2 linked regions of the Paraburkholderia fungorum genome follow. The protein of the gene in region 2 interacts with the protein of the main gene of each other region in a pairwise test. Links are inferred from orthologs where the notes say so. Each region holds a gene or a part of one and is shown on either strand. Other genes may lie near its edges.

Evidence for each region. The genes of interacting proteins can lie anywhere in the genome.
Region 1: the proteins of ndk (region 2) and BLS41_RS15535 interact in binary tests that used the Escherichia coli proteins (3 or more experiments, as listed by UniProt). The link is inferred for Paraburkholderia fungorum from one-to-one orthologs.

Annotation. Positions count from the first base shown.
Region 1 is NZ_FNKP01000001.1:3,500,369-3,505,503, reverse strand. What follows is about bases 1,345-4,147. They hold BLS41_RS15535 (uracil-DNA glycosylase), read right to left. Parts: upstream 3,265-4,147; coding sequence 2,425-3,264; downstream 1,345-2,424. Other genes in these bases: trpC (indole-3-glycerol phosphate synthase TrpC), read right to left, coding at 3,963-4,147; BLS41_RS15530 (CYTH domain-containing protein), read right to left, coding at 3,298-3,924; BLS41_RS15540 (FMN-dependent NADH-azoreductase), read left to right, coding at 1,687-2,283; BLS41_RS15545 (M61 family metallopeptidase), read left to right, coding at 1,345-1,532. In the rest of the region: more of BLS41_RS15545, read left to right, coding at 1-1,344; more of trpC, read right to left, coding at 4,148-4,748; trpD (anthranilate phosphoribosyltransferase), read right to left, coding at 4,779-5,135. UniProt on the Escherichia coli protein: Excises uracil residues from the DNA which can arise as a result of misincorporation of dUMP residues by DNA polymerase or due to deamination of cytosine.
Region 2 is NZ_FNKP01000001.1:2,498,531-2,503,657, reverse strand. Bases 1,048-3,842 are described here. They hold ndk (nucleoside-diphosphate kinase), read left to right. Parts: upstream 1,048-2,129; coding sequence 2,130-2,555; downstream 2,556-3,842. Other genes in these bases: rlmN (dual-specificity RNA methyltransferase RlmN), read left to right, coding at 2,716-3,842; BLS41_RS10970 (Bax inhibitor-1/YccA family protein), read right to left, coding at 1,129-1,827. In the rest of the region: outer membrane protein assembly factor BamC, read left to right, coding at 1-225; BLS41_RS10975 (MBL fold metallo-hydrolase), read left to right, coding at 233-1,006; more of rlmN, read left to right, coding at 3,843-3,867; BLS41_RS10955 (helix-turn-helix domain-containing protein), read left to right, coding at 4,077-5,127. UniProt on the Escherichia coli protein: Major role in the synthesis of nucleoside triphosphates other than ATP. The ATP gamma phosphate is transferred to the NDP beta phosphate via a ping-pong mechanism, using a phosphorylated active-site intermediate.

The DNA of each region.
Region 1 (5,135 bases), 1.0 Mb from region 2 along the record:
TGCGCTACGAGGTGTATGCATGGGACATGTCGGTGCGTGCCGCGCATCTCGACGATACGACCGGCTTTTTCAACGGCACGAGCGTGTTTCTGTCGCCGCTCGGTCATGAGGAGGCGCAGTGCGTCGTGGATATTCAGAAGCCGGAAGGCGCGGCGTATCGCGGCTGGCGTGTGGCGACCGCATTGCCGGAAGCGCGCGGCACGAAGCGCTACGGCTTCGGTGAATATCGCGCGCAGAACTATGACGAACTGATCGACCATCCGGTGACACTCGGCGAATTCGCTCTGGCGACGTTCAGCGCGCATGGTGTGCCGCACGATATCGTGATCGCCGGACGGGTGGTCGGGCTGGATATGGCGCGCTTGTCCGCCGACCTGAAGCGTATTTGCGAAGCGCAAATTGCGCTGTTCGAACCGAAGACGAAGAAAGCGCCGGTCGACCGCTATGTGTTCATGACGCAAGCCGTGACCGATGGGTACGGCGGGCTGGAGCATCGCGCATCCACCGCGCTGATCTGCAATCGCGGCGACCTGCCGGTGCAGGGCCGCGACGCCGCCAGCGAAGGCTACCGGACTTACCTCGGCCTGTGCAGCCACGAATACTTCCACACGTGGAACGTGAAGCGTATCAAGCCCGCCGTGTTCGCGCCGTACGACCTGAGCGTCGAAAACTACACGTCGCTGCTGTGGCTGTTCGAAGGCTTCACGTCTTATTACGACGACCTGATCCTCGTGCGTAGCGGCCTGATCTCGCAGGACGACTATTTCGGCCTGCTCGGCAAGGTGGTGGGCGGCGTGCAGCGCGGCAGCGGCCGTCTGAAGCAGACCGTCGCCGAAAGCTCGTTCGACGCGTGGGTCAAATACTATCGGCAGGATGAAAACGCGCCGAACGCGATCGTCAGCTATTACACGAAAGGCTCGCTGGTCGCGCTCGCATTCGATCTGACGATTCGCGCGCAAACCAACAACCGCAAATCGCTCGATGACGTGATGCGTCTGCTGTGGCAGCGCTTTGGCCGCGACTTCTATCGCGGCAAGCCGGTCGGCGTCGAAGAAAGCGAGATCGAGGCGCTGTTCGCCGAAGCAACCGGCGCGGAGCTCGGCGAACTGTTCGCCGAAGGCGTGCACGGCACGCGCGATCTGCCGCTCGACACATTGCTCGCACCGCTCGGCGTTTCGCTGACGCCTGAGTTCGACAAGAGCGGCAAGCCGACGCTCGGCGCGCGTCTGCGCGGCGGCGCGGATTGCACGCTGGCCGCTGTCCACGAAGGCAGCGCCGCACAAAAAGCCGGGCTGTCGGCGGGCGACGTGCTGATCGCGCTCGACGGCCTGCGCGTGACCGGCTCGAATCTTGACGGACTGCTGTCGCGTTATCAGCCGGGTGCGAAAGTGGAGATTCACGCGTTCCGCCGCGACGAGCTGCGTACCGCACAAGTCAAGCTGGACGGGCCTGAAGTACAGCGCTACAAGCTCGCCGTCAGCGACAAACGGGCGGCGGCGCGCAAGGCTCGCGACGCGTGGCTGGCAAGCTGACCGTCATTCCGGCCGCTATTCATTAGCGGCGACGGCGGCGGATTGTCCTACCAGTGCAACAATCCGTCGCCGCCGGATGGCTTTTTCCCGGATCGGTAAAAAAACACAATGGCTCCACTCGCGCAACACTGCGCGCCCCACTCTGGAGTCAACCATGACCACGATCCTGCAAATCAACTCGGCAGCCCGCTCGCAAGGCGCGAACTCGACGCTGCTCGTCAACGAGCTGACCGCAAAGCTGCAACAATCGAATCCGGGCGCGCAAGTCGTCGTCCGCAATCTGCAAGCTGAGCCGCTGCCGCATCTGGACGACGCCGTGCTCGGCGCGTTCTTCACGCCGGCAGACCAGCGCACGGCCGAACAGGCTGCGATCGCTGCCCGCAGCGAAGCGCTGATCGCCGAACTGCAAGCCGCCGACATCGTCGTGATCGGCGCACCGATGTACAACTTCGGCATCTCGTCGCAACTGAAGACGTACTTCGACTTCATCGCGCGTGCCGGCATCACGTTCCAGTACACGGCGAACGGCCCGGAAGGTCTCGTGAAGGGCAAGAAGGTCTACGTCGTGTCGGCACGCGGTGGCAAGTATCTCGGCACGCCGAACGACAGCCAGACGCCGTATCTGACGAGCTTCCTCGGCTTCCTCGGCATGACCGATGTGAACTTCATCTACGCTGAAGGCCTGAACATGGGCCCGGACGCTGCTGGCGCCGCTCTGGCTGCCGCGCGTGAAGCGATCGCCGCCGCGTAAGTTCTGATCCACCGGCCGGCGCGTCGACGCGGCGGACGGCGTTCGATTTGCGGTTGAATGAAAAAACGCCACGAATGTGAATTCGTGGCGTTTTGTTTTTGCGGCGCGATGGGTGCCGGGCTGGGTTTCGCGAAGGTGCAGTTACGCGAGCATTTGCGCTTCGTCGGGCAGACGCCAGTCGATTGGCTGACGGCCATGCTCGACGAGATAGTCGTTAGCCTTCACAAAATGCCCGCAGCCGAGAAAGCCTCGGTGCGCCGACAGCGGCGACGGATGCGGCGCCTCCAGCACGTAATGCGATTTCCCGCCGAGCAGCGCGCGCTTGGCCTGCGCATGCGCGCCCCACAGCATGAACACGAGGCCGTCGTGACGCATCGCCAGTTCGTGGATCAGCGTGTCCGTGCATTTTTCCCAGCCGCGTTTCGCGTGACTCGCCGCGCTATCGCGTTCGACGGTCAGCACTGTGTTCAGCAGCAGCACACCCTGTTTGGCCCACGTGTCGAGACAACCGTGGCGCGGCGTTTCGTGGCCGAGAGTCGCGGCGATTTCCTTGAAGATGTTGCGCAGCGACGGCGGCGTGCGCACGTTCGGCGCGACGGAAAACGCGAGTCCGTGCGCTTGCGGCGTGCCGCGATCTTCGCCGTGATACGGGTCCTGGCCAAGGATCACCACTTTCACTTCGTCGGGGCTGGTCAGGCGCAGCGCGCGGAAAACATCGGCGGGATAAACGGTTTTGCCGGCCGCGCGCTCACCGTCGACGAAACGGCACAGCGGCGCGTACGCATCGCTGTCGATGAACGGCTTCAGATGCGCGCGCCAAGCGGGCGGCAGCGCGGCGAATTGGGCTTCGAGCGTGGGCGGCGGCGAACCAGCGGCCGCAGACGACTGCGGTTGCGCATCTGCATTGGCCGGCGCGGCGGAGGCGTCGTCGAACAAGGAAGCTTGCGACGAACTGGAGCGGGTACGGGAGGCGGAGGTCATGGCGGGGGAGTGTCGCAGCAAACGCGGTCCGGCTCAACCGGCCCGCAACTGATACCCGCGCTGCGCCTTGCTGACGTTGTCGGGCGCGAGGCCTTTGACTTGCTTGCCGAGTTCCGCCGCGAGCGAGTGGAGCGCAGCTTCGTCGCCGGACTTCAGTTCCAGTTCGACTTCCGAAATCGGCGCGCGACGGTTTTCGCCATTTACTTCGGCGAGCACATCGCCCTGGTCGATCGCAGCTTCGATTTCCGAGCCGTCGAATTCGACATGCCACAGCGTCCGCGTGAAATTCGTGCGGAACAATTCGATCAACGCGGGGGCCGCCTGACGCAACGCGTCAGCGGCAGCGGGTTCGTCGCATTCGCGCAGCAACGCGTCGATCTCCAGCTTTTGACCGGCGACCGGCATTTCCCACTCGTGCCGGCTATGCAAACCGTCTTTCGCCTGACCCACGGTTTTGAATGTTTGCAACCAGCCGTCCGGCGTCTGACGCAGACGCAGCGCGCTTTTCGAGCTTGCCAGCGTGAGCTGCGGCGTGTCGAAGTAAATGTTCACCAGCTTGACCGGCTGCCCATCGACTTTTGTCCGCGCGACGAACCATTGCGCTGCCGATTGCACCTGCTCAACCGGCAATGCCAGTTTGATTTCGCGTTCCATGCCCATGTACTGCTCCGCTGCGTTCGCTGTTCGCTAAACCGTGATCAGAAAAACATCCGCGCAAGTTCCACGCCCGGCTCGTCCGCGCGCATGAACGCCTCGCCGACGAGGAACGTGTGCACGTTCATCGCACGCAAACGCTCGACATCGGCGCGCGCCAGAATGCCCGATTCCGTGACGACGATCCGGTCGTCGGGAATCGATTCGAGCATGCCGATGGTCGTGTCGATCGACGTTTCGAACGTGCGCAGATTACGGTTGTTGATGCCGATCAGCGGCGTTTTCAGCGTGAGCGCTTCCTGCAGCTCGCGGCTGTCGTGCACTTCGACCAGCACGGCCAGGCCCAGCGAATGAGCAAGCGCTTCGAGGTCCTGCATTTGCGAGGTGTCGAGCGCGGCGGCGATCAGCAGGATCGCGTCGGCGCCCATCGCGCGGGCTTCGACGATCTGATACGGATCGACGATAAAGTCCTTGCGCAGCACCGGCAGATTGCAAGCCGCGCGCGCTTCCTGCAGATACGCGACGCTGCCCTGGAAGAATTGCACGTCGGTCAGCACGGACAGACAGGCTGCGCCGTGCTTCTCGTACGAACGCGCGATCTCGGCCGGCACGAAGTTTTCGCGCAACACGCCTTTCGACGGGCTTGCCTTCTTCACTTCGGAAATCACCGCGGCCAGGCCGGCGGCGTGTTTGGCGCGCAATGCGCCGACGAAATCGCGGATATCGCGCGACGACGCTTCGAGGCGCAGTTCTTCAAGCGGCGCGCTCTGTTCGGCCGCGCGAACTTCTTCGCGTTTGACCGCGATGATGCGGTCGAGGATGTCGCTCATAAGTGTCTCGCTACGTTGATGACTGGTGGATCACTTCTTGAATTGCTGGCTGAAGCGGACCAACTCGTCGACTTTCGCGCGAGCCTTGCCGCTCGCGATCGCTTCGCGCGCCAACTGGATGCCGTCCGCAATCGACGACGCCACGTTCGCCGAATACAGCGCCGTGCCCGCGTTCAGCGTGACGATTTCGCGCGCGACGCCCGGTTTGTTGTCGAGCGCGTCGAGCAGCATCGCTTTCGATTCGCTCGCGTCGGCCACTTTCAGCGAACGGTTCGATACCATCTGCATGCCGAAATCTTCCGGGTGAATCTCGTACTCGAAAATCTCGCCGTCGCGCAATTCGCCGACCTGCGTAGCCGCGCCGAGCGACACCTCGTCCATGCCGTC
Region 2 (5,127 bases):
GTGCGCTACGCCGATTCCATGCAGGAACTGAAGAAGGAAGGCCTGTTCGGCAAGCTGTTCTACAGCGGCAATACGGCGAAGAAGCCGGCTCAGGAATTCCTCGTCAACGTGCGCTCCAAGGGCGACGCTGTGACGCAGGTGGCGGTGCTCGACGCGAACGGTCAGGTCGATAATTCGTCCGACGCGCAGCGCATCGTGTCGTTGCTTCACGCTCAACTGAACTAAGCGAGCCGTGCGGTTCGCCAGTCTCGGCAGCGGCAGTGAAGGTAATGCTTTGCTGGTGGAAGCGCAAAGCGGCGCGACCACCACGCGCGTTCTGCTCGATTGCGGGTTTTCGGGCAAAGAAGTCGAGCGGCGCCTTGCGCGGCTCGGCACGAGCGTCGAAGGTCTCGACGCTATTCTGATCACGCATGAACATAGCGACCACATTGGCAGCGCGCTGACGCTGGCGCGCAAGTGGTCGATTCCGCTTTACATGAGCTGGGGCACCGCCCGCGCGGTGGGTGCCGACGAAGCCGATGTCGATCTGCAAGTGCTGTGGGGCGACGAGGCGGTGTCGATCGGCGACCTCAGCATTCTTCCCTACACCGTCCCTCACGACGCCCGCGAACCGTTGCAATACGTGTTTTCGAATGGTGCGAGCCGGCTCGGCGTGTTGACCGACGTCGGCACGTCCACGCCACATATCAGCACAGTGTTGAGCGGTTGCGACGCGTTGGTGCTCGAGTGCAATCACGATGTGCGGATGCTGGCCGGCAGCCGTTATCCGCAATCGTTGAAGGCGCGCATTGGCGGTAATCATGGGCATCTGAACAACGAAGCTGCCGCTGAAATTCTGGCTTCGCTCGATCGTTCGCGATTGCGTCATCTGGTTGCGGCGCATTTGAGTCAGCAGAACAATCTGCCGGAACTGGCGCAGGCTGCAATGGCGGGAGTGCTGGGCGCCGCGCCCACTGAGGTCGTGATCGCATCGCAGGATGACGGGTTTGCGTGGCTGAGCGTGTAGAAATCGGCTGATCGGTGTGTCTATGCCGCGAGCGTGAGCGACATAAAAAAAGCCCATAACGAGCAATCGTTATGGGCTTTTTTTCGGCTGGCTGGCGCATTGCGCGCCACGCCGGATAAAACTTAGTTGCGGTTGCCGCCGAAAATGCCGAGCAGCGCGAGCAGGTTGACGAACACGTTATACAGATCCAGATAAATCGCGAGCGTCGCGGTGATGTAATTTGTCTCGCCGCCGTTCACGACGCGCTGGACGTCGAACAGGATGTACGCCGAGAAAATCACGATCGCCATGACCGACACGGTGAGCATCAGCGCCGGCAATTGCAGGAAGATATTCGCAACCGACGCGAGGATCAGCACGATCACGCCCATGAACAGCCACTTGGCGAGACCTGAAAAGTCGCGCTTGCTGACCGTTGCAATGGTTGCCATCGACGCGAAGATCACACCAGTGCCACCGAACGCGAGCATGATCAGCGATGGGCCGTTCGAAAAACCGAGCACGAAGCTCAGGATGCGCGACAGCATCAGGCCCATGAAGAACGTGAAGCCAAGCAGCACGAAGACGCCGGCGGAGCTGTCTTTGGTTTTCTGAATTGCGAACATGAAACCGAAAGCGATGGCGAAGAACGCCAGCATGCTCATTGCCGGGCTGGTGGCAGCGAACAGCGAGAAGCCCGTGGCAAGGCCGACCCATGCGCCGAGTACCGTCGGAATCATCGACAGTGCGAGCAGCCAGTAGGTGTTCCGTAGCACACGGTTGCGCGTTTCGGCCGTGCTGACCGCGCCATTGCGGCCAAAGCTGTACGGATGATCGTTCATGGTTTCTCCTTACCTCAGGAAGCGTGTTGCGTGACAGTGGTACAGCGACTTGTGCAGCATTTTTGTGTAGCGTTGGCCGGAATCTTGCGCCGCAAGGCGCGGGCCGTTCAAACCTAAGATTAGTGCGGAAGCAGGGAGTTTCAATACCCTGAAAATGTCTACAAGGCCTACGCTACCAGTATTTTGAAACTCGTGCTGGACACCTTTCATTATTGAAAGGGTTCAATCGCAATCATACACGGGAACATGCTACAATAGCGGATTCATTTGAATCTGTAACCTCTTAATTTTTTGGAGTTTTTATGGCGATCGAACGCACCCTGTCGATTATCAAGCCGGACGCAGTGGCCAAGAATGTGATCGGCCAGATCTACAGCCGTTTCGAAAACGCTGGTCTGAAGATCGTGGCATCGCGCATGGTTCAACTGTCGCGCGCTGACGCAGAGAAGTTCTACGCTGTGCACGCTGCACGTCCGTTCTTCAAGGACCTCGTCGAATTCATGATCTCGGGCCCGGTCGTCATTCAGGCTCTGGAAGGCGAAAACGCAATCCTGAAGCACCGCGACCTGATGGGTGCAACCGACCCGAAGAAGGCGGAAAAGGGCACGATCCGCGCTGACTTCGCCGACAGCATCGATGCAAACGCTGTTCACGGTTCGGACGCAGCGGAAACGGCAGCAGTCGAAATCGCGTTCTTCTTCCCGGAAGTGAACGTCTACTCGCGTTAAGCCGTTTTTTGCCCGGCGGTTCGTGTAGCCGAGTCGTTTTATCGCACGAATCGCCTGGCAAAGTAGTAAGGTAAAAGCAGCAGGAATGGGCGCGAACGGCATTGCGTTCATGCAGCTTGTTGCATGAACGTAGTCTCGCACTGAAATGGCAGGATTCGATATGACGAGCAGTCCAACCGTCAACCTTCTCGACCTCGACGCCCAAGGGCTTGTCGCCTACTGCGACAGCCTGGGCGAGAAGCCGTTTCGCGCCAAGCAATTGCAGCGCTGGATTCACCAGTACAACGCTGCCGACTTCGACGGCATGACCGATCTCGCGAAGTCCTTGCGCGAAAAGCTCAAGGGGCGCGCCACGATCTCGATGCCGGGTATTGTCAGCGACAATATTTCTTCCGACGGCACACGCAAGTGGCTGGTCGACGTCGGTAACAGTAACGCGGTTGAAACCGTTTACATCCCCGAAGAAACGCGCGGTACGTTGTGCGTGTCGTCGCAGGCGGGGTGTGCGGTCAATTGCCGTTTCTGTTCCACCGGCAAGCAGGGCTTCTCCCGTAATCTCAGCACTGGCGAAATCATTGGCCAATTGCGCATGGCCGAATTTGCGCTGCGTGCGTCGCGCGGTCTGGCGGGCGGTCGCGCCAATGGCGGCGACGGCAAGGGTGAGCGTGTCGTCACGAACGTCGTGATGATGGGCATGGGCGAGCCGCTGCTCAATTACGACGCGGTCGTGCCGGCCATGCGACTGATGCTCGACGACAACGCGTACGGCCTGTCGCGCCGGCGCGTCACGCTGTCCACATCGGGTGTCGTGCCGATGATGGATCGTCTTGGCGCAGATCTGCCGGTAGCGCTTGCGGTTTCGCTGCATGCGCCTACCGATCCGCTGCGCGACATGCTGGTGCCGCTGAACAAGAAGTATCCGTTGCGTGAATTGATGGCGGCGTGTCAGCGCTATCTCAAAGTTGCGCCACGCGATTTCATTACGTTTGAATATTGCATGCTCGACGGCGTGAACGACAGCGAAGCGCAAGCGCGCGAACTGCTGGCCGTTACACGCGACGTGCCGTGCAAATTCAATCTGATCCCGTTTAATCCGTTCCCCGAGTCGGGCCTTCTCCGCTCGAAGAACGAACAGATCAAGCGGTTTGCGCAGGTGCTGATGGACGCGGGCGTCGTCACCACAGTGCGTAAAACACGCGGCGATGATATCGACGCTGCCTGCGGTCAGCTGGCTGGTGCGGTGCAAGACCGCACACGCCTTGCTGAACGCACCGGGAAGGCAGCGAAGGTTATCGAGGTTCGCGCCGTGTAATCGCGCGGTATGGAAGGGGGCGGTCGTGATGACTTCACGGGCGCGCAAAAGCCCTTCATGCCTGCGTCGATTGAAAAGAAAGTTTGCAGAAGCGATCGGAAGCGGCACACAAGGCCGCACATTTTGTTATAAACGGTCTGCGATTCGGGCGCGAGGCTTTAGTCCGTCCGGGTTGCACGTAAAGAAGAATCGACGCGAAAGGATTTGGGATGAGTGAGCCGCAGCACCCGCAGCCGCAGGACACAGAGACACACGAAGGCCATCCGGCGCCGGTCGCGCGGGCGGTGGTGCAGCCTGTTGTGCAGCCGGGTATGGATTCGTTGGCGGCAGTTGGCGCGCGCTTGACCCAGTTGCGTGAATCGAAGGGCTGGACGATCGAAGATGTATCGGCGCGCCTGAAAGTATCGGTCGTCAAGTTGCGCGCGCTCGAGTCGGGCGACATCAGCCATTTGCCGGACACGACGTTCGCGCTCGGCGTGGTGCGCAGCTATGCGAAGATGCTCGGCGCCGATCCCGCGCCGTTCACTCAGGCGTTGCGTCGCGAGAAGGGCGTACCTGCACCGGATCTGTCGATGCCGGCGTCGTCGGGTAAAGATTTGCCGCGTGGCAAGGTGTCGTTGTCGCTCGGCGGTAGTGGTCAGAAAAGCCGTTCGTGGCTGTGGGGCGTGGCGGCGGTCGTGGTTGCTGTGATCGCGCTCGCCATGTGGCATACCAACGGCGGCGATTCGTCGGCGTGGCTGGCACGTTTGAAGGCGAGCGCAAACGGGGCGGCGGGTAGTGCGACCGCTGCATCGGGCGCGGTGGTTCAGGGGCAACCGGCAGCTTCCGACGCAGTGGTGGCTCAGGAAGGTGCATCGGCTCCTGATACGCAGGCGGCAGAGGGCAGCCCGGCTTCGGCCGTGCCGATGCCGGCGCCGCTGGGTACGGATAGCGCGCCTTCGTCGGCGCCTGCGGTGACGGCAATGACGGCGGTAACGCCCAAGGCGGGCTCGCAGGCTGCGGCGGCACAAAGCGTGAGTGCGCCTGCCGTAGCGGCAGCAGCTTCTGCAGCGGTCACAGCGGCGCCTGACGCGGGCGAGGCAATCGTCGCGGTGCGCGTCACGCAGGATAGCTGGTTCAGCGTGCGGGATAAAAGCGGCAAGGAAGTGTTTTCCGGCCTCGTCCACGCGGGCGATACCAAAGAAGTGACGGGTACGGCGCCTTTCAAGGTCACGCTCGGCAATAAGGCTGGTCTCGAATCGTTGACACTCGACGGTCAAC